DNA from 3 places in the Rossellomorea oryzaecorticis genome. Region 3 is predicted to be linked to each of the others. Evidence: predicted binding sites of a transcription regulator. Region 3 holds the regulator's gene; each other region holds the start of a gene.
The links. Region 3 encodes Rex, which represses fermentation and respiration genes when NADH is low (regulators of the CRP and FNR family bind a similar motif). Its sites were predicted from a motif close to TTGTGAAATATTTCACAA; they were not measured.
Positions count from the first base shown of each region.

Region 1 (7,693 bases), on a different contig from region 3:
CTACCTGCCGCAACGGACGTGACCACTTCCTGGATCTTGTTCATGTAAGGGACGAATGATTTCGCATTCGACTCAGCACGATTCAATTTGGAAGCAGATACCATTTCCATTGCTTTTGTGATCTGACTAGTCTTTTTGGTAGAAGTAATACGAGTTTGTATATCGCGTAACGATGCCACTGGTTCTCACCACCCTTTACATATTGTTAGACACAGGGGGGCGCGGCATTAACCGGTAATGCACGCGGCCCGGACCCCTGTGGTCGAAAGCCTGTTTTTTAAAAAAATGGCCTCTTATCCTTACTCGGATTTGATGAATGTCTTCTTGAATTCAGAGATCGCTGCAACCATTGCCTCGTCTTCAGGAAGACCTTTCGTCGTGCGGATTTGATCTAACAATTCTGCATGGTTGTGATCCAGCCAGCTTAGGAATTCACCTTCGAAACGACGAATGTCTGTTACTGGAATATCGTCTAAATGACCTTTAGTCAATGCATAAAGGATCATGACTTGTTTTTCGACTTTAAGCGGTTTGTTAAGATCCTGCTTCAGTACTTCTACTGTACGCGCACCACGATTTAATTTCGCTTGTGTCGCTGCGTCAAGATCTGATCCGAACTGAGCAAATGCTTCAAGCTCACGGTATGCTGCAAGGTCAAGACGCAGTGTACCGGAAACCTTCTTCATCGCTTTGATCTGTGCAGATCCCCCAACACGTGATACGGATAAACCTGCGTTGATCGCCGGACGTACACCGGAGAAGAACAGGTCAGACTGCAAGAAGATCTGTCCGTCTGTGATGGAGATAACGTTTGTTGGGATATAAGCGGAGATATCTCCTGCTTGTGTTTCTACGAATGGCAATGCTGTGATGGAACCGCCGCCTTTTGCATCACTCAATTTCGCTGCACGCTCAAGTAAACGGGAGTGCAAGTAGAATACGTCACCAGGGAATGCTTCACGGCCTGGAGGACGACGTAATAATAGGGAAAGCTCACGGTAAGCAGAAGCCTGCTTGGAAAGATCATCATAAACAACAAGAACGTGCTTGCCGTTATGCATGAACTCTTCACCCATTGTGATACCAGCGTAAGGTGCCAAGAATAGCATTGGAGCTGGTGATGCTGCAGATGCCGTTACAACGATTGTGTAATCAAGGGCACCGTGCTTACGCAATGTTTCAACTGCGTTACGTACAGTTGATTCTTTTTGTCCGATCGCAACATAGATACAGATCATGTCTTGATCTTTTTGGTTCAAGATGGAGTCGATCGCAACAGATGTTTTACCTGTTTGACGGTCTCCGATGATCAATTCACGTTGACCGCGGCCGATTGGCACTAGAGCGTCGATCGCCTTGATACCTGTTTGAAGCGGCTCGTGTACGGATTTACGATCCATAACACCAGGTGCTCCGCTTTCAATTGGACGTGTTTTAGTTGTTGCAATCGGGCCTAACCCGTCGACTGGTTGTCCAAGTGAGTTTACTACACGACCTACCAGTTCTTCTCCTACTGGAACTTCCATGATGCGTCCAGTACGACGAACCTCATCGCCTTCACGAATGTCACTGAATGGTCCGAGAATGATGATACCGACGTTGTTTTCTTCTAAGTTCTGTGCCATACCCATGACACCGTTAGAAAATTCAACAAGCTCTCCAGCCATGACATTGTCGAGGCCATGAGCACGAGCGATACCGTCACCGATTTGGATAACTGTACCTACGTCGCTTACTTTCATCTCAGACTGGTAGTTTTCAATTTGCTTTTTTATCAGCGCGCTGATTTCTTCCGCCTTGATGCTCATGAATTTCACCCCTCATTTATACGAAAGTTAACGAATTAGTTCACGCTCAAGACGAGTCAATTTACCTTGAAGGCTGCCATCATAAATACGGGTTCCGATTTGAACCTTGATGCCGCCCAGTAAATTTTCGTCTGTCACATTGGTAATTCTTAATGATTGTTTTCCGACTTTTTTAGCAAAAGAAGATGATAGTGCTGACTTCTCATCTTCTGACAATGGACGCACGGAGTACACAGTCGCATCTGCGATTCCGCGTGCTTCATTGGTTAATTCGATGTATGCCTCAACAAGACCTGTGATCTCGCCCGTACGGTGACGGTCCGTCATGATCATCAGAGTGTTTATGACAAACGGAGAAGCCGTTTGAAAAGCTTCCTGGATGATGGATTTCTTCTTCGCCAGCGTAAACTTCGGATTCTCGAAAAGAGCGTTAAGCTCCCTGTTCTCCAAGAAAACCGCTCTTACTGTACGCAGCTCCTCTTCGATCGCTTCAAGCTGATTATGTTCTTTGGCAATATCGAAAAGAGCTAACGCATAGCGCTTTGCAACTGTAGAGTAGCTCATCGCTCTTCCCCTACCTCTTGAATATAATCATTGATTAACTTCTGTTGATCGTCGGCAGAAAGTTCTTTCTCGATGACCTTAGAAGCAATAAGTACGGATAGTGATGCAACTTGTTTCTGAAGTGCCGCAACCGCTTGTTCTTTCTGCGTTTCGATCTCGCGCTTCGCAGATTCCTTCAAGCGTTCAGCTTCCTGGCGGGCAGAAGCGATGATTTCTTCACGCTGCTCCACGCCTTGCTTTTTAGAATTCTCGATCATAGCTTGAGCTTCTGTGCGTGCTTCTTTAAGAAGTTGACGCTGCTCCTCAAGAATCTTGTTTGCTTCTTCACGGCTTGCTTCAGCCGCTGTGATTTCACCGGCGATATGGTCTTCACGCTGCTGCATGATTCCCATTAACGGTCCCCAGGCAAATTTCTTAAGAAGCGCCATAAGGATAAGGAACATAATCAGCTGGAATACGATATCCCCACTGTTGAATTGTCCGCCGCCTGCACCTAAAACGAATGCGTTCGTTAACATACTCGATTCACTCCCTTCAAGAATCGATCGGATCTTATTTTTATAAAATGGAACAATCTATACTTACAAAAAAATTTTCAGTACACAGGAATGGCGAAGATAATCGTCAAGACGAAACTCCGCCATTTAACATTAAGCCGGTTCTATTAGCTTCCAAGAGCGATGAAGGCAATAACTACACCGATGATCGGAAGTGCCTCAACTAGTGCGATACCGATGAACATTGTTGTTTGAAGCGTACCTCTTAATTCCGGTTGACGTGCAATTCCTTCTACTGTACGACCTACGATAAGACCGTTACCAATACCAGCTCCTAGTGCTGCTAAACCAACTGCGATTGCTGCTGCGATAAGACTCATTCTAAAGTTCCTCCTTAATTTATAAGAAAATATTTTTTTATATATGTTTGTCCATTGGAATGAACAGGTATATATTAATGGTCATGACTAACTTTATGAGATAGATAGACCATCGTTAACATACAGAAAATGAAAGCCTGGATTGCCCCGATGAAAATCGAGAACCCTTGCCAAGCAAGCATTGGAGCGATGGCTCCGATTGTACCGCCGATACCGCCGTTAACGGCCATGCCTGCGATAAGTGCCAGCAGGATTTCACCGGCATAGATGTTCCCGTAAAGACGAAGACCCAATGTAAGAGTGTTTGCAAACTCCTCAATGACTTTCAACGGGAATAGCCACCACATAGGTGAGAAAAAGGTGTCCTTACCGTATGCACCGAACCCTTTCATCCTGATTCCATAGAAATGGGACAGCGCCACGATCATAACCGCCAGAGTCAATGTGACCGCCGGATCGGCTGTTGGTGATTTCCACCATAGTTCGTGATCATACACAACTGAGAACGGAAGACCCAGCATGTTTGATACAAAGATATACATAATGATTGTGAGCCCGAGGATATGAAAACGTCCACCCGTTTTCCAGTCCATGTTGCTCTTGATGATTCCTTTCACAAAGTCCATGACCCACTCGAAAAAGTTCTGCATCCCGGTAGGCTTCAGGGCTAAGCGTCGTGTCGAAATAACTGCGATGAGAAACACAATGGCAGATGCTATCGTGATCATCATCACGTTGGCCAGGTTGAACGTAAGGCCCATAAAATCGGCTAAAGGTGCTTCATGATTCAAAATACTTCACCTCTCTTCCCCGCTATTTGTTTATTTTGAAACTGCTGAAAAAATAATCTATCATAATGACAATATAAGCTGTCATTAATCCAATAATTAGACTTAGGAGATGAAACATTTCTGGATAGCGGGTCACGATGATCACGCCAAGGGCCGCTGCAGCCATCCGCGACGTCGTTCCGAGGGATCTCACTTTCTTCCCCTGGACCACTGCCTCGCCGAACTTGCTGACTCTCTTCGTCATGCCCCAGTGCATATACAGGCTCAAAGCCGTTCCTAGCGTCAACCCTAAAAATACTGATTTGTGGTCGGTAAATCCCCAACCCAGGACGTAAATAGCCAGCAAATAAATTATGTACTTCCGCTGTCTATTAAACATTTGATGGAGTTCCGGCATATCTTAATATTCTCCTAAGATAAATGTCGTAAGGTACGAAGCATCGCATAAATCCCCGTCGCTAACCCGAGAAGTAATCCGATGATTAAAAAGAGTGGTGCAGAGTCTGCTTGCTGGTCAATCCACCTGCCCAGAAAAATCCCCACTAATATGGAGCCGACAAGCTGCGACAAAATCGCTGAATAAATCGCCATCGCCTTATACGGGCTTTGATTTTTTTGACCCATTTCAACCCTTCCTATTCAAAAAGAAATTTGAACGTGAGGCAAGCTGTGTAAAATGGAAGGAAATCAGAGTTTACAAGGTTTCGAAAGTTGTGAAAACCTTATCATTTTACATCCTTTGTAAGCATACAATAGGGCATATTCTATGTCAATGCGTTCAAGTTAAAAAGTTCACAACCTTGCCACGTGTATGTCGAAAGTTCACATTTTTTACACATTTATCCGAAAAGCGGAGGCGGCTTGATCAGAGGCGTGTGGCATAAGGTGAACCGGATGGGAAGGCGTTCTTTGCCTTCATGTTCGGTTTGACTTATGACATGTGCCTCTAGCCGCCGGAGCTGGACACCCAGAAATGCGGAGGCGGCTCGTTCAGAGGCGTGTGGCATAAGGCGAATCGGGCTGGAAGGCGTTCTTTGCCTTCTGGTCCGGTTTGACTTATGACATGTGTCTCTAGCCGCCGGAGCTGGACACCCAGAAATGCGGAGGCGGCTCGTTCAGAGGCGGGTGGCATAAGACGAATCGGCCACGAAGGCGCTCTTTGCCTTCTTGGTCGGTTTGGCTTATGACATGTGCCTCTAAGCCCTGCAGCTGGACACCGCTTGGAAAAGCGGAGCTGGCCCAGTCAGGCAGATCCAGACACCGACAAAAAATGCGGGTTCCCCACGACATACCGTTCACCACATTATATGTAAAATTTAATCCCAGACACAGCTGAGCAAAAAACTTGACTCTCTTCTTCGCACATCTTCCATTATAAAGTAACCGCCACCCGCGAGAAACCCTGCATTTTAATGTAAATATATCCATATACCTATTGATACGCCTTTATCGCTGTATCGACTGCTGGTCACGCTGCCAGGGGTTCAGATTGCTTTGCCCAGATTAGAATGATTCTTATAAGATCATAAAATCGTGAAATGGATCATATATCGTTGGATGGCTCTCCTAACCATATCTAAAGTACACCCTACCCACCCCGTTCAAGCCGGTTCACACCAATGAAACTGTATTTTACACAAAAAATCTTTTAGACAAGCTGGATTTTTAAAAATATTTGATAGAAAGTTAACTTTTTATAAGAATCCCTTACTATATTTTCTTGCAAATAAGACAAAGCCCATCCCCCACTGCTTAATTGCAATGAGGAACGGGCTTTCAGATGGATTACTCCGGCTTAAACGATTTCGGACGCTCATCCAGCTGGCCGAATTGGTAGCGGATCGCCTGGGCAATTCGGTAGGATGCCTGTCCATCGCCGTATGGATTTGTCGCTTTGGACATTTCGCTGTGAGCCTGCTCGTCTGTCAGCAGCTCTTTTGCCAGCTTGTAGATGTTTTCTTCTTCGTTTCCTGCAAGCTTCAGTGTGCCGGCTTCGATTCCTTCCGGCCGTTCAGTCGTATCACGAAGGACAAGAACAGGAACACCAAGGGAAGGCGCCTCTTCCTGTACCCCGCCTGAATCAGTCAGGATCAAGTGAGCTCTTGACGCGAAGTTATGGAAATCAATGACGTCCAGTGGTTCGATCAAGTGGATGCGGCTGTCGTTGCCCAGCACTTCATCCGCCACTTCACGCACGGCAGGATTCAAGTGAACCGGATACACGACTTGAATATCATCATGTTCTTCCACTAAACGCTTGATTGCACGGAACATGTTCCTCATCGGCTGGCCGAGGTTTTCACGGCGGTGAGCAGTCAAGAGAACAAGGCGATCGTCTCCAAGCTTTTCAAGCACCTCATGCTTGTACTCGTCTTTAACCGTCGTTTTCAATGCATCGATTGCTGTATTCCCAGTGATGAAGATGCCATCTTCTTTCTTTCTTTCATTCAACAGGTTCTGAGCCGATTTATCCGTCGGGGCAAAATGAAGGTCCGCCATGACGCCAGTCAGCTGACGGTTCATTTCCTCTGGGAATGGAGAGTACTTATTCCACGTACGAAGACCCGCTTCGACGTGTCCGACTGAAATCTGGTTATAGAATGCTGCAAGACTTGCAACGAATGTAGTAGTCGTATCACCGTGCACAAGAACGATATCAGGCTTCGCTTCCTTCATGATCTTATCAAGGCCCTCAAGTCCGCGTGTTGTTACATCGATCAGCGTTTGGCGGTCTTTCATGATGTTCAAATCAAAATCAGGTGTGATATCAAAGATAGAAAGTACTTGGTCAAGCATTTCACGGTGCTGTGCCGTAACGGTCACAATCGTTTCAAAGCTTTCCGGGTGTTTTTTTAATTCAAGAACGAGCGGAGCCATCTTGATCGCTTCCGGTCTTGTTCCGAAAATCGTCATTACCTTAATGGGAGTACTCATATTTCACACAGCCTTCCTTATTTTGTTCCGAATAAACGGTCACCGGCATCGCCAAGTCCAGGGACGATATAGCCTTTTTCGTTCAGCTTCTCATCAAGCGCTGCAATGTAGATGTCTACATCCGGGTGCTCCGCTTGAATCGCTTCCACTCCTTCGGGACATGCCACAAGGCACATGAATGTGATGTTTTTTGCACCGCGTTTTTTCAGGGAGTTGATGGCTTCAACTGCTGACCCGCCCGTTGCAAGCATCGGATCCACCAGGATGAAGTCGCGCTCTTCCACGTCGCTTGGAAGTTTTACGTAATATTCGATCGGCTTAAGAGTCTCAGGATCACGGTATAATCCTACGTGACCGACTTTCGCTGCCGGGATCAATTTGAGGATTCCGTCGACCATGCCAAGACCTGCACGCAGAATCGGAACGATCCCCAATTTTTTACCTGTAAGTGTCTTTGCATTCGCTTTGCTTACCGGCGTGTCGATTTCGATATCTTCAAGCGGAAGTTCACGCGTGATTTCGAATGCCATCAGTGTTGATACTTCATCGACAAGTTCGCGGAATTCCTTTGTCCCTGTGTTTTTATCACGGATGAATGTCAGCTTATGCTGAATTAATGGATGATCAAATACGTATACTTTGCCCATTCGACTCTCTCCTTTTGGTTTCGAGTTATGTGAAAAATAGATAGTTACTGTTTTACACCTCTGACTATTGTA
Region 1 is NZ_JBJOSA010000010.1:83,328-91,020, reverse strand. Features, by position in the region: gene ACKA06_RS13135 (F0F1 ATP synthase subunit gamma) at 1-179, opposite strand, end outside; gene atpA (F0F1 ATP synthase subunit alpha) at 300-1,808, opposite strand; gene ACKA06_RS13125 (F0F1 ATP synthase subunit delta) at 1,836-2,372, opposite strand; gene ACKA06_RS13120 (F0F1 ATP synthase subunit B) at 2,369-2,890, opposite strand; gene atpE (F0F1 ATP synthase subunit C) at 3,037-3,249, opposite strand; gene atpB (F0F1 ATP synthase subunit A) at 3,324-4,040, opposite strand; gene ACKA06_RS13105 (ATP synthase subunit I) at 4,063-4,437, opposite strand; gene ACKA06_RS13100 (AtpZ/AtpI family protein) at 4,452-4,664, opposite strand; gene wecB (non-hydrolyzing UDP-N-acetylglucosamine 2-epimerase) at 5,826-6,974, opposite strand; gene upp (uracil phosphoribosyltransferase) at 6,992-7,621, opposite strand.
Region 1: ACKA06_RS13100 (AtpZ/AtpI family protein) is a predicted target of Rex. The motif match lies at 4,821-4,838, and genes of this name have one in related genera.

Region 2 (7,693 bases), on a different contig from region 3:
TTTCAAGAGCGACTAGTGATCGTGTGATGTGGTCGATCTGTTCGGAGATCGGTTTGTTTTGCAGTTTCATATACACGTTAACACCGCTCCTTTCCCTTCAAATTAATCTCTGTAATTGAGACCATCTTATCGAAAAAGCCATCTATTTGGAAGGGGTTTCAAAATAATTTTTTTATTCTTTTTTAGTTAAACTATTGAATTTCACCCTAATACCGAATATTATATTATTTGTGTGTTTTTAATGTTCGTTTTTATGGAGGTTTTTACATGTTTAAATTACAAGAGAACGGCACTACCCCTAAAACAGAAATATTGGCGGGTTTGACAACGTTCTTGACCATGGTATATATCGTGATCGTCAATCCGATCATCCTGGCAGATGCCGGTGTACCGTTTGATCAGGTATTCCTGGCTACGATTATTTCAGCTGTCGCAGGTACGCTGTGGATGGCGTTATTTGCAAACTATCCGATTGCGATTGCTCCGGGTATGGGATTGAATGCTTACTTCACTTATTCGGTTGTCGGAGCCAATGCCGATATTTCTTATGTGGTAGCATTTTCTGCCGTATTTGTAGCAGGTATCGTATTTGTCATTCTTTCATTGACGCCATTCCGTGCTAAATTAATCGAGGCGATCCCCCAGAATCTGAAACACGGGATCACCGCTGGTATCGGCCTGTTCATCGCCTTCATCGGCTTAAGACTGACTGGACTGATCGAAGCTCATCCTACCAATTTAGTAAAGCTCGGGGATCTGCATTCACATTCTGCGCTCCTTGCCCTTGCAGGATTGGCTGTGACGCTTGTGCTTATGGTGCTGAACGTACATGGAGCACTATTCATCGGAATGATTGTGACAGCTTTCATTGCCTATTTCACAGGTGACCTTTCTTTTGACAAAGGGATCTTCGCCATCCCTCATCTTCCGGAAGGACTGATCATCAGCAATCCGGTCACCGCTTTTGCAGATGTGGTTCAATACGGTTTGTATGCAGTCGTATTCTCCTTCCTGCTTGTGACCATATTTGATACGACCGGCACGATGATCGGGGTTGCCCAGCAGGCTGGTCTGATGAAGGGCAATCAATTGCCAAGGGCGCGTGAAGCACTGCTTGCAGACTCTGTGGCAACGACGATCGGGGCCATGTTCGGTACAAGTCCGACTTCAGCTTATATCGAGTCTTCCGCCGGTGTTTCCGCAGGAGGACGGACAGGGTTGACGACGCTGACGGTATCGATTCTATTCATTGTTTCCGCCTTCTTCGGCCCGCTCGTAAGCGCGGTTTCCGGGATATCGGCCATTACGGCCCCTGCTCTCATCATTGTCGGAAGTTTGATGATGGGAAGCATCTCCCATATTAAATGGGATGAGCTGGACGAAGCGTTCCCTGCTTTCCTGATCATCCTGAGCATGCCTCTGACATCAAGCATCGCGACTGGGATTGCGCTTGGATTCATCTCCTATCCACTGTTGAAAGTGGTTAAAGGACAATGGAGGCAGGTACATCCGCTTGTATATATCTTTGCGGTATTATTTTTCTATCAATTGGCGTTCCTGCCGCATTAAATAGAATCGCGATTAATACTTTTTAAAGCTCTGCAAGGAGTCTACGTCTTGCACTCCAATCAAACGCTGTAAAAATCTAAAAAACCCGAACTAAATTACCTGCTAATAGGTATATTAGTTCGGGTTTTACTTTGATAAGAAACGCTTTTGTATCGGCTTCTTTATTTGTCTTCAGCTTGCCTTTTAATCCAGCACTCTTTCCACTCCGAGCAGAGATTTTCCTTCAAAGGTAAGTTTATAGATATCAGGCATTTCAAGCTTCTGCCAGAATTCAATGTCATATTGAGGATCGAAGTGGTTCATGATGAGGACCATGATGTTGCCGTGTGTGCCGATTGCTACGTTTTTGCCTTCATATCTTTCCAAGATTTCAAGGAAATCTTGTATACCCCTTTTCTGGGCTTCTCTGTTGGATTCACCCCCGGGGAAAGAAAATTCAGGTTCCTTCCACACTTTCAGGATGGCCTGCGAAAAGTCTTCCACTGGTTCACCGGAAAGCTGTCTTTCTTTCAAATCTTCATAGATATCGATTTTTTTATTGAAAAAGGAGGCTGTGCCCTCTACTGTTTCAATGGCCCTTTTATATGGGCTTGAACAGACCGCATGGAGATTCTTGTCTTTCAGGATGCCCGTAACCCGGGCTGCATCGCGTTTTCCTCTTTCGGAGAGCGGCCTCTCCAGCTCCTCCGGGGTATAGACAGAATGGGCGTGTCGGACAAAATAGATGGTGGTTGGCATGTTTTCACTTCTTTTCTTAGAAACTTGTATAACAATGTGAGCACTCCTGAGCTCTCTTCTGCCGTTTCGTCAGTCTGCGGCAATTGGGGCATTCTACTTCTTTACTATGAAGATCCAGCCCCTTATTGCCGTGAAGCCATCTTAGATAAGATTTATTAATCAGGTAAACCGTAAAGCCGAGCATGGTACCGGTGATAACTAGTATTAAAGTCAGCCCCAAGAAGACCCCTCCTATCATTGTTAGTAAATAATACGAAATCAAAGAAGAAAGGTTTCATCTTTTTACTGTTCCCATACCCTATCGAGCTGCCCGGCATAAAATTCAATCGCTTTCCGGTAAGACTGAATGGTTTTGTCTGCAGAGGTTTCTGCCAATAAGTTCAGTAGAATTCCCATAGCCTCACTATGCTCGTTAGTATTGTGTAATGTCATACTGTAAAAGAGTTTGAGGGCATTGTGATCCGGGAACCTTTCCATCCCATTCAATAGAACCTGTTTTGCATGTTCATATTCGCCCAATGTACGGTAGGTGCTGCCGAGCCCCAGGTATGCCCCCTGGAGTTCGCTTTCATTTAAACCGAGCGTTATAGCTTTTTCATAATATGGGATTGCCTCTCTTTCCTTTCCGAGGGCATCATGGCTCCAGGCACATTGATAATGAATGCCGGCATTACGAGGTTCTTTCTCTATCAACATTTTAAAAAGCTCTATCGAAGCCTGGATATTCCCCCCATCCCTAAGTTTGATACCTTGTTTTATCCTCTCTTCAACCGATTCAGCCCATATCTTTTTCTTCTCCGGCCTATACTCGACGAGCCAGGCATCATGCCAGTCTCCTTCATGAAGTTCATTTTGCGGCAGGATCTTAACTTTTCTGTAGCCGCATTTTTCGTAGCATTTTATGGCACGTTCATTCCAAACCATTGGGTCCATGACGAGGCGGTCGGCACCTTTTGTTTCAATCAGGTATTTTTTCACCTCATTGATCATCAACGTTCCGATACCCTGATTCCATAGGGCGAATTCACCGATGAACTGATCGGTCCCGTAAATGACCTCCTGTGATTGGCTGTATCCATATTTATCTTGCTCTTCCTCATCTATGGGATAATATTGAAGATACCCTATCTCCCGGTCTTCAAAAGTCACGATGCATCTGGATACGGGTGGGCTCCCTTTCATAAATTTCTCTTCAACCATTTCCAGGGTAAAAGGACGGTCCCTTCCCTCATAAAATTGAAGCACCTCAGGATCGGACAGCCATTTCTTTATGATATATTTATCTTCTTCTTTAATGGGGCGGATTTTAATGCGGCCATTGGTTCGTTCCATTACTGACACCTCTTTCTTCATGTATATATTCACTGAACAGAGGCAGAAATCCTTCAGACTGCATTTTTTGACAATCGTGTGAAAGGTTCATTGTTTTCTTCTGTTTAAGTATTTTCTTCATTGGTTAGAAGTAGAATATGGTAGACTTTCATGTTATCATTAGTTTGTGAAATGATTCACAAATATTTAATTCCCAATCAAATTATTTAAAACTTCCTAAACGTTAGGTGTGTGATGAAGAATGACAATCAAATGTACAAACAAGGTGGCCCTTATCGGCACTGGATTTGTCGGCTCAAGCTATGCTTTTGCCCTATTGAATCAGGGGATTGCCCATGAACTCGTGTTAATCGATATGAATAAGGATAAAGCGGACGGGGACGCCCGCGATCTTAATCACGGTCTTGCATTCGAGTCCCCTATGAAGATCCACGCCGGTGATTACAGTGATTGTCAGGACGCGGACCTTGTGGTGATCACGGCGGGAGCGAATCAAAAGCCTGGTGAAACCCGCCTTGATTTAGTAGAGAAAAACATAAAGATTTTTAAAGGGATCGTGGATCAGGTAATGGCGAGCGGATTTAACGGGATTTTCCTTGTTGCCACAAACCCTGTCGATATCCTTACTTATGCAACCTGGAAATTCTCCGGACTTCCGAAAGAAAGGGTCATCGGTTCCGGGACAATTCTGGATACGGCCAGGCTCCGCTACCTGGTCGGGGAACACTTTGACATCGACACCCGGAATATTCATGCATATATTATGGGTGAACACGGCGATACAGAATTTCCGGTATGGAGCCATACTACAATCGGTGCAAGCCATTTAAGCGAATTGATTGATATGGAGAATGAGGATATCCAAAATAAGTTAGATGAAATTTTCCTCAATGTAAGGGATGCAGCTTATCACATCATTGAACGGAAAGGTGCAACTTATTACGGAATCGCGATGGGACTTGCCCGCATCACCCGGGCAATTTTCAATAATGAGAACAGCATCCTCACCGTTTCATCCCTTCTCCAGGGAGAATACGGCCAGGATGACGTTTATATCGGTGTCCCGGCGATCATCAACCGTGAAGGGGTCCGTAAAGTGGTAGAGCTTCCGCTGAATGAAAAAGAACGGCAGCAATTCGAACACTCATCAGGGACATTAAAAAAGGTTATGGAGACAGCTTTTAGCTGAAAAGAGATCCCTTCCCGGTAACTGATAGACACGCACGCCCAGATATCCTCCTCATAGACTATGGTGAATCCGTTTATGAGGAGGTTTTTCCATGTACGACGATAGACAACTATTCCCTGGATTCCCCGGTTTTCCAGGAGGAAGCCCCGGCAGCGGTTTCCCTGGCGGTCCGCCAAGCGCACCGCCGCCAGGAGGAGCGCCGGGCGGGGGGAATCAGGGGAGTCAGCAGCCTCCGCCGGGACCTCCGCCGAACTTCACACCGCAGATGACTGCAGCGCAGGGCGGGCCGAGCGTGTGGGCTGTAGATCCCGGTGCAATCCGGCGCTGCCTGTTCCGCTACACGTATATTTGGCTGCGAAGAGATCAATTCTGGTTTTATCCTGTATTTATCGGCCGGCGATCCATTGCAGGATGGAGATGGATCGGATGGAGATGGGTGTACTTCGGAATTGACTTGGATAACATCCAGTCCTTCACATGTGTGTAGGCGATGACGATGTACTCGTACCCTTCTTATTTTCGAACAGGTGCAGAAAACAGATCAGGAACAATCAGGGTCACCGGGGAGCATACAATCTATGTAGACCCTGATCAGGCAATTATTTCGATCGGTATCGTTACAAAGAGCGAGGACCTTGAAGAGGCACAGGACCAAAACCGGCAAATTTCCAGCCGGGTTGTGCAATCACTGAGAGGGAATGGGATTCCTGAAAAGGACATCCAGACGTCGGGCTATCAGATTTTCCCACAATATAATTACGAAGACGGAAAGCAGGTCTTTACAGGTTATGAGGTACGGCATGTTTTCAGGATCACCGTGAACAATGTAGACACTCTCGGGAAAATCATCGATGATGCCATAAAGAGCGGCGCGAATCGTGTTGAAAATATTCAGTTTGTAAATTCTGCCCCTGCCGCTGCCTACAGGCAGGCGCTCGCTTCTGCTTATCAAAAAGCATATGAGAAAGCGCGCACACTGGCGGGTCAATCTCATCAGCAATTGAACCCTTATCCTAAATCCATTACGGAGCATGGGGTTTTTGCCGAAACGGTATTTGCCCCCGCTGCCTTCGTTAAAGCTGCTGAAGAAAGCACCAGCCTGCAGCCCGGCCAGATCGGGGTGACCGCTTCCCTTACAGCAGAATTCCGTACGAATTAAACAAAGCCCGTCCATCCCTGCTTAAGCAATGGAGAAACGGGCTTTGTTTTTTTATCCGCCTAACGATGTCGATTTTCTTCCGCATGCTTCCATGGCGGCCAAAATGGAGCCTTTGAATCCATTTTTCTCAAGGGCAGCAACTGCTTCAATCGTAGCGCCGCCGGGAGAGCAGACAGCATCTTTCAATTCACCTGGATGTGTGCCTGTCTCCAGCACCATTTTGGCAGCACCGAGAACAGCCTGCGCTGCCATTTTGTACGCTTGTTTTCTTGGAATCCCTTGAAGGACCGCGCCATCTGCGAGTGCTTCAATGAACATGAATACATAGGCAGGGGAAGATCCGCTGACCGCAGGGATCGCATCCATCAAACTCTCTTCAACCGACTCAGCTTTCCCGAAGCTTCCTAATATGGTGTAAACCTCATTCAATTCCTTGTGGGTCAGCCGGTCATTCACACAATAAGCCGTCATTCCTTCCCCTACCAAAGAAGGGGTATTTGGCATCGTACGCACAACCTTGACCGCTTTGCCAAACCGGGCTTCCATCCAGTCCAGGGTGATCCCGGCAGCAATCGTCACGATGATGACATCTTCTTTTATTTCATCTTTTATTTCTGCAATAACCTTCTCATACTGGTCCGGTTTGATGGAAAGGAATAAAACATCCGAGAAACCTGCTACAGCCAGGTTATCCTCTGTACATTCAACCTGAAATTTTTTCTCGACTTCCTTACGTGTTGCAGCCGTCCTCGCACTTGTCATGACGGCACTTCTATCAACTATGTCAGCCTTCAGGATTCCGCCTAATATGGCCTGGGCCATATTGCCGCAGCCGATGAATCCAATCGTTTTCTCCAATGAGCTTCACCTCTGTCTTTCACTTTTGTCTTTTAGAATCATACCAGACTTTCTTCTCTCCGTAAAAAAAGACCCTGAAGCGCTCATTGCCGCAGGGTCTAAGCGATTTTCCTATTCTGTCAGCTTTCCACAATGGGGACACAGCGTTTTCTTATACTCTTTCGGCAGTTTTTTATGACAGTGTGCACAGGTCTTGATGTATTGCGGCTGATCAAACAGATCCTGGGATAAGCCGTACCCGCTTTTAAAGGTTTTCCTTGTCAGCCGGACGAGAAGACCGATCACGCCACCCGTCACCAGCAGTGCCCAAATCATCCCTTTATCCTTTCGCCTGTGTGAGAATTGCCTGGTAATCAAGACTCACAATCGGTTCATCGTTCAACAGCCTTTCTTTCAATCCTGACAGCAATGACTCCTCGGCTTCTGATAAATTGGTCAGATCCCATTTTTTATGGAAAACCGAGTAAAGGGTAAAATCCCTCAATGATAAAAATGAAGGAAGACGGGCAATCATTTTTTCATCAACTGAATTCTCTTCGAGGTATCCATTTAGAAAAGCTTTTAAAAACGTCTCTCCAAATTCGGATCTCTCCCGAAGATTCCCTTTTCCATGTTTCCACCATACAGAATAATAGAGGGGTATTGCTAAATCACTCATGAAGAAGAACTGCATGCTGTCATCAAAGTCAAACACGTGCATCTCTCCATCATGATAAAAAAAGTTGCCTGAGTGGATATCAGAATGGATGATACCGAAGATTTCCGGGGTCTCATCCAGCTTTTGCAGCTCCTTTTTGTTCTTTTCTGCTTTCTCAATAATCACAGCGTCTTCTTGAGTAAGGTACTTT
Region 2 is NZ_JBJOSA010000004.1:241,731-249,423, forward strand. Features, by position in the region: gene ACKA06_RS07235 (M20/M25/M40 family metallo-hydrolase) at 1-70, opposite strand, end outside; gene ACKA06_RS07240 (NCS2 family permease) at 268-1,569, shown strand; gene ACKA06_RS07245 (histidine phosphatase family protein) at 1,753-2,307, opposite strand; gene ACKA06_RS07250 (DUF2614 family zinc ribbon-containing protein) at 2,324-2,527, opposite strand; gene ACKA06_RS07255 (tetratricopeptide repeat protein) at 2,590-3,639, opposite strand; gene ACKA06_RS07260 (L-lactate dehydrogenase) at 3,881-4,828, shown strand; gene ACKA06_RS07265 (collagen-like protein) at 4,920-5,315, shown strand; gene ACKA06_RS07270 (SIMPL domain-containing protein) at 5,319-5,987, shown strand; gene proC (pyrroline-5-carboxylate reductase) at 6,039-6,845, opposite strand; gene ACKA06_RS07280 (hypothetical protein) at 6,957-7,160, opposite strand; gene ACKA06_RS07285 (phosphotransferase enzyme family protein) at 7,165-7,693, opposite strand, start outside.
Region 2: ACKA06_RS07260 (L-lactate dehydrogenase) is a predicted target of Rex. The motif match lies at 3,804-3,821, and genes of this name have one in related genera.

Region 3 (7,693 bases):
AAGATTCCCCGGGGAGGAAGTCGAGCCTCTAGCCGCCGGAGCTGGAAAAGTCTCGACTTTTCCTCTATATCCCGTCGGAGTCAAGTGCCTTCCGCTCCAATCCACTCTGTTTTTTACCTTATTCCAACTTGACTGCTTCTAAATACATATCAAAAGCTTATTCTTAACTAATATCAGCTGTTGGTTGGAGTGCAAGACGAAGACTCCTGCGGGAAAAGCGAGTTAGGTGAGACCCCGCAGGAGCTTTAGCGACGAGGAGGCTCACCAACCGCCCGCGGAAAGCGAAGTTTTGCACGGAAACCAACAGCGTGTTAAAGCAACTAACAACAAATAACCCTACCATTTGAACAGTCGAGCAATTATTAGTAGAATTGAACAAGATGACGATTAAAGGAGACGTAACGTTGAAAAAACATTTTGGATATATATTGATCGCGTATATTGTGATGCAGCTTTCGAGTATTGTCGGGGTCCCGCTCCTTTATAAGATCGGGACGGATGTGATGGGCGAGCCTGCAGACCAGGTGAAGCAGCTTGTACCGGGTTACTGGCTAGTGATCAGCTTTACACTGACCTTGATTGTCGTTTGGAGCATCCTGCGGAAGAGTGAAACAAGCACCCGGCTTGAAAGAAGTGCTCCCCTCAATGCCGGCAGTTCGATCGGCTGGGCGATTGCAGGGATATTCATCGCTTTCTTCGCACAGTCCATTGCGATTCAGATTGAGTATGCACTCGGCATTAAGATGGGCTCGGAAAATACGCAGATGATTATCGGGATCATTGAAAAGGTTCCCGTTTCGATGCTTGTTGCCGCCGTGATTGGACCGATCCTTGAGGAGATCGTGTTCAGGAAAATCATTTTCGGCGTCCTGTATGAAAAGATGCATTTCTTCTTTGCAGCATTGATCAGTTCCGTCATTTTTGCCCTTGCGCATTTTGAACCGGAACATGTCATCCTGTATTCGGCCATGGGATTCACTTTTGCGTTTCTATATGTAAGGACAAAGAGAATACTCGTGCCAATTTTTGCTCATGTCGCGATGAATACATCTGTCGTGCTGATACAATCTATCTATAAGGACGATATTCAGAAGATCATGAAAGAAGCAGAACAAATTCAAGGATTTATTGGAGGATTATTTTCATGAGAAGATCACCGCTTTTCTCTGGAGTGATCTATCTCCTGCTCGGAATACTTTTCACATACTTTGCAGTACAGAATGTAAGAGATGATGGTTGGGGATTTTTCACTTATATGCTGGTCTTTCTGGCCACCCTTGATTTCGGGTCTGGACTCAGGATGATCATGATTCATTTCAAGATCAAGAAACAAATCAATAATAAAAAATAAGGATTGATCCCCGCGGGGATCAATCCTTATTTATATCTTCATATTGTTCGATTTCAAGCTTCTGTTCCGCTTCCAGTACCTTTTTATATCCGATCTTTGAAATCCAGATGCTGATTTCATAAAGGATGAATAAAGGCACGGTCACCATCAAGTGAGAGATGATGTCCGGCGGCGTGATGAAGGCTGCAATGATGAAAAGCGCAAAGTAAGCGACCTTCCTTGCTTTTGCCATCACCATAGGGGTGATGATCCCAAGCCTTGTCAAAAACAGCATCACGACCGGCAGCTGAAATAAAAAGCCGAATGGAATCGTTATTTGAAATAAGAAATGAAAGTACTCATTGATACCGATGACCTGCTGAATCTCGAGATTCTCAGATAGTCCCATCATGAACTTCACCACATAAGGAAACAGGATGAAGTACGAAAAGGACAACCCTGCAAGAAATAGAAGGACCGACACCGGTATGTAGCTGAGCGTTACCTTTCTTTCCCGTTCATAAAGACCGGGTGAAACAAATGACCATACCTGATAAAGGATGACCGGCGACGTGATGAGCACGGCGATGAAGATGATCATCTCCATGTAAATTTTAAGCGGATCTGTCACCCTGAATGCATTCATGGTCATCTCTTTTGCTTCATCGGCATGCTGTAAATATGTGATCAGCGGACCTGCAAGGAAGAAGCCTGCGATGACCGCCAACAAGAAGAAAACGACTACAATCATGAGTCGTTTTTGCAATTCTCCTATATGCTCATACAATGTCATTTCTTTCTGACTTTGACTCATGGCGTTCATCCTACTCTATTACTTAGCATCTTTTGATTTATCGTCATCATCTGCTAAGCCTTTTGTTGCATTTTTGAACTCACGTAAAGTATTTCCGAATGCTTTTCCGAGTTCCGGCAATTTCTTAGGGCCAAAAATCAGTAAAGCAACAATAGCGATTAATACGAGGCTACCTGGACCTGGCATAATGAGACACCTCCTCTTTTACATCTCTATCATATCGTAAATCATATGAAATGGCTATTCCGATATGATTCCATCTTGTGACATTTCCGTGTCATCCTCTGAATAATGTTTCAAAAAGTATACCAGTGACTGCAGTTCCACTGCCAAATCAATATGATGGATGCGGATATGATCCGGCACCGTCAGCCTTGCCGGTGTAAAGTTCAGGATCCCCTTGATCTTTGAGGATACCAGCCGGTCTGTGATGTTCTGAGCAGAAGAAGCCGGCACTGTCAGGATCGCCACTTCAATATTCTGATCTTCGAGCTTCTCTTCAAGGTCATCCAGGTGATAGACCGGAACATCGCCGACCTGTGTCCCAACTTTGGACTCATCCACTTCGAACGCCATCTCGATCTTCGTATTATTGTTTTTTATAAAATTATAATTGAGAAAGGCGGTACCCAGATTCCCGACCCCGATCAGCACAACCTTTGTCAGTGCATCCTGATCAAGCGTCTTTCTGAAAAAAGAGAGAAGATAGTTTACATTATATCCATAACCCTTTTTCCCTAATGCACCGAAATAGGAAAAGTCCCTGCGGATCGTGGCAGAATCAACCTTCACTGCTTCACTCAATTCCTTGGAAGACACCCTCTGCTTACCCGATGAGTATAAATTCTTGATGAAACGGTAATAAAGCGGCAGCCGCTTCGCCGTTGCCTGTGGAATTTTCGTTGTATCCTGATTCATTTCGTATTCCCCCACATCTATTCAAAACCTCGTTACGTTGGACACCCGCCAGTCTGTGAACGCTTCCAAAATAACAATTAATCTTTTTCTCACGCTCTCCTACCCATCATACACTATATTCTATCCTATATGTGTGAAGATTAATAGTCATTCCTGGACATGTATCATTGCCGTTCTCCTCACAAATACGGTACACTAGCACTATGAAACAGAGGTGAAACGTCATGATTCTACTACAAGTGAATCAACTTAGCAAAAACTTTGGTGCAGATAATATCTTATCGAACATCAAACTTGAAATACAGACAAGGGACAGGGTTGCACTCGTCGGCCGCAACGGCGCCGGGAAGTCCACTCTTTTAAAAATAATCGCCGGCCAGCTTTCATATGATGACGGTGAAATCACCAAGCCAAAAGGCGTATCGATCGGTTATCTCGCCCAGAATACGGGCCTTGAATCCGAGCTTTCGATCTGGGAGGAAATGCTGACTGTCTTCGAAGATCTGCGAGCTCAGGAAAAACAGCTCCGTGTTCTTGAAACAAAAATGGCAGATCCGTCCGTTTATGAAAACGAGGAGCTGTATCAGCGGGTTCTGAAAGAATACGATGAGCTTCAGGTCAGCTTCAAAGAATCAGGGGGCTACCAATATGAAGCGGATATCAGATCCGTCCTTCACGGATTGAACTTTGCCGACTTCGACTATGATACTAAAATCTCCACGCTGAGCGGAGGACAGAAAACCCGTCTAGCACTAGGGAAGCTGCTCCTGACAAAGCCGGATATCCTGATCCTCGATGAGCCGACCAACCATCTGGATATCGAAACCCTCTCCTGGCTGGAGACTTACCTTCAGAGCTATGAAGGGGCTGTCCTGATCGTTTCCCATGACCGTTATTTCCTGGACAGCGTCGTCAACCAGGTCTACGAAATCTCGCGCAGGCGGAGCAGGAAGTACATCGGGAACTACAGCAAGTATCTTCAGCAGAAAGCGGAAGAATACGAAAAAGATGTCAAACTCTATGAGCGCCAGCAGCAGGAAGTCGCAAAGCTCGAAGACTTCATCCAGCGCAACATCGCCCGTGCCTCCACGACCAAGATGGCTCAGAGCCGCCGAAAGAAACTCGAGCGCATGGATTTGATGGACAAGCCGCTCGGTGATGAGAAATCTGCCACCTTCTCATTCGATATCGATCGCCAAAGCGGAAACGATGTGCTCAAAGTGAATGACCTGTCGATTGGATACGAAGCTCAGGACATCATCTCGAGCCACATCGACTTCTCCGTAAAAAAAGGAGACAGCATCGCTCTCGTGGGACCGAATGGAATCGGTAAATCCACCCTGCTGAAGACACTTGTGGATAAACTCAAGCCGTTAGCGGGAGACTTCAAGTTCGGATCGAACGTCTCAATTAGCTACTACGATCAGGAGCAGGCCGACCTTTCATCGAATAAAACTGTTCTCAATGAACTTTGGGATGAATATCCGATGAAAAACGAGAAGGAAATCCGGACTGTACTCGGAAACTTCCTGTTTTCAGGGGAAGATGTGCTGAAACCTGTCTCGACTTTGAGCGGAGGCGAAAAAGCAAGATTAGCACTTTCAAAACTGATGATGGAAAAAGGCAATGTCCTCATCCTTGATGAGCCGACGAACCACCTGGATCTCGACAGCAAAGAAGTACTTGAAAATGCCCTGATCGGTTATCCCGGAACGATTCTTTTTGTTTCACATGACCGTTACTTCATCAACCGGATCGCCACCAAAGTGCTTGAACTCTCGAAAAATGGTTCCACCGAGTACCTCGGCGATTATAACTATTATGTAGAGAAGCTCCAGGAACAGGAAGAACTTGCGGCTCTGGAACAAATAGAAAAAGGGCAGCCTGCACCTGGTGCGGCCACCCAGCAAAAGCAAAATCATAAAATTGACAAAGAGGCTAAGAAACTCGAACGTCAGCGCCGTAGAAGAGTCGAGGAAATCGAGACACGGATGGAAGAACTTGAAACAGTCATTGCAGAACAAGAAGAATTGCTGTGTGACCCCGTCATCTTCCAGGACCACGAAAAAGTCCAGGAGATCAACGACAAGTTGAACTCTTCCAAGGAGGAACTCGATGAGCTCCTTGAAGAATGGACTGAACTCGAGGAACTTCTCCAAGAAGAACAGTAATCCACAGGTTTGAGTGAATTCACATCACTCAAACCTTCTTTATTCCACATGGATATCCACATGTCGAATGTTGACGAAACGTTGTTCTTAGAAGTTTTCCACATTATCCACAGATAAATCCACAGTTATACACAATTCTACATTGAATTACCCATATCTTTTTCACAAGGTGTTCACATCTTATCCCAAGTTATTAACAAATTATCCACAGACTGTTGATAAAACGTATGTTCCCTAAAAAAAAGCCCCGACAAGGTGGATGCACCCCATCGAAGCTTTACCAAATCAAAAATCCTCAATATCCAAACCAGGATTGGCGTTCATCGCCATATCCCCTCTTTTGCCTTGCTCAAACAATACAGTACCTGCGGCAGCAATCATCGCGGCATTATCTGTACACAGGGATAACGGTGGAATGACAAGCTCTGGATCCAGTTCCTTGAACGCTTCTTCCAAAGCAGCCCTCAGCCCTTTATTGGCAGCCACTCCTCCTGCCAGCAGCAGTTGTTCCACTTTATACTCATTCACAGCCCTTACCGTTTTTGTAACCAGTACATCGATTACACTGGCCTGGAAGCTTGCGGCAAGATCTTGTGGATAAATGGTCTTGCCTTTTTGCTTTGCATTATGAAGCGTATTGATAACGGCAGATTTCAACCCGCTGAAACTGAAATCATATGACCCTTCTTCGAGCCATGCACGCGGAAGGTCAAGCACCGGCTCCCCTTCATGGGCCAGACGGTCGATATGAGGACCTCCCGGATATGGAAGGCTCAACGTTCTTGCCACCTTATCGTAAGCCTCTCCTGCCGCATCATCGCGCGTTTCGCCGATGACCTCGAAAGAACCGTGCTCCTTCATCAGCACGAGCTCTGTATGTCCCCCTGAAACGACAAGCGACAACAGTGGGAACTTCATTTCTTCCACCAAACGGTTTGCGTAGATATGCCCCGCGATATGATGGACGCCGACCAGCGGCTTGTTATGAGCAAATGCAAGAGCCTTTGCAGCATTCACCCCGATGAGCAATGCCCCCACTAAACCGGGTCCTTCCGTGACAGCAATGCAATCGATCTCTTCCATTGTCATTTCTGACTGTTCCAGTGCCTCTTCCAGCACCAGAGTCACCTGCTCCACATGGTGACGTGAAGCGATTTCAGGCACCACACCGCCGAATCGCTTATGGCTTTCTATTTGGGACGAAACGATATTCGCCACGATCTCCGTACCATTTTTTATGATGGCCACGGCTGTTTCATCACAACTTGTCTCTATTCCTAACACATACGTATCTTTTTTCATAGATTCACCCACATCACTAAAGCATCTTCTTGATTATCTGAATAATACCGTTTCCGGATACCGCCGTCTTGAAAACCCATCTTTCGATATAACCCCTTCGCTGCCTCGTTGCTCACCCTGACTTCAAGTGTCATCACTCGGGCTCCGACCTGTTTGGCAATCTCCATGATCCTCTTCATGAGCGCTTCACCAAGTCCTTTCCCCCTGTAATCAGGCAGGACCGCGACATTCGTGATATGCGCCTCATCCACAACAAGCCAGACTCCGCAGTAACCGGCTATACACTCCCCGTCCTCCACGACGAGATATGTAGACAGGTGATTTTGTTCTATTTCGTTGTAAAAGGCCTCACGGGTCCACGGAATACTGAACGAACGATGCTCGATTTCCATCACTGCATCCAAATCATCAACCGTCATAAATCGAATTTCCATATCCTGAACGATCCTTTTTCTTTTGTGCCTCTAACCATTTCACTTCAGCCTCAGCCAGACGGATATAATTAGGAACGACTTCATGAGCCGTCTTTTCTTCCATTTGCGCACCTATAAAAGCAAGCTCTGAAGGACGTGGATTATGGCTCACGAAAGGAGCGATCCTCGCCTGATCTCCCAGCACTTCTTTTATAACAGCCTCATGAATGCCGACATCGTTTCCGACAAATAAAATCTCCCCGTCATACTCTTTCAGCTTTTCCACCCAGTCAGCGAGCAAGAGATTCCGGTCTTCTTCAATCTGCTGGATCGTATCTCCTTCAAACTTATACAACCCTGTATATACCTGCCCTCTTCTTGCGTCAAAGATAGGTGAAATATACCCATTAAAATGGCGGCCGGAAGAAGCGAGCACCGCCAGACTGGATACTGGGACCAGCGGTATATTCAGCGACCAGGCAAGTGTCTTTGCCATCGTGACCCCTATTCGGACCCCAGTATACGAACCGGGTCCATTCGCCACCACAATCTTCGTCAGCTCTTTCGGTTCCGTCTCACACTCTTTCAAAAGCTGCTCAACGGCAGGCATGGCCCTTACAGAATGATTTCTCTTAAAATTGGTGATATACTCACCAATCACTTTTTCTTCATCAATTAACGCAACCCCAAGAGGATAGTTCGAGGTATCGATCGACAATATCTTCATGAAACAATCTCCTTACAT
Region 3 is NZ_JBJOSA010000023.1:1,038-8,730, reverse strand. Features, by position in the region: gene ACKA06_RS18685 (CPBP family intramembrane glutamic endopeptidase) at 405-1,148, shown strand; gene ACKA06_RS18680 (YdiK family protein) at 1,145-1,351, shown strand; gene tatC (twin-arginine translocase subunit TatC) at 1,371-2,144, opposite strand; gene ACKA06_RS18670 (twin-arginine translocase TatA/TatE family subunit) at 2,163-2,330, opposite strand; gene ACKA06_RS18665 (redox-sensing transcriptional repressor Rex) at 2,385-3,062, opposite strand; gene ACKA06_RS18660 (ABC-F family ATP-binding cassette domain-containing protein) at 3,287-5,233, shown strand; gene tsaD (tRNA (adenosine(37)-N6)-threonylcarbamoyltransferase complex transferase subunit TsaD) at 5,519-6,535, opposite strand; gene rimI (ribosomal protein S18-alanine N-acetyltransferase) at 6,532-6,969, opposite strand; gene tsaB (tRNA (adenosine(37)-N6)-threonylcarbamoyltransferase complex dimerization subunit type 1 TsaB) at 6,944-7,675, opposite strand; gene tsaE (tRNA (adenosine(37)-N6)-threonylcarbamoyltransferase complex ATPase subunit type 1 TsaE) at 7,672-7,693, opposite strand, start outside.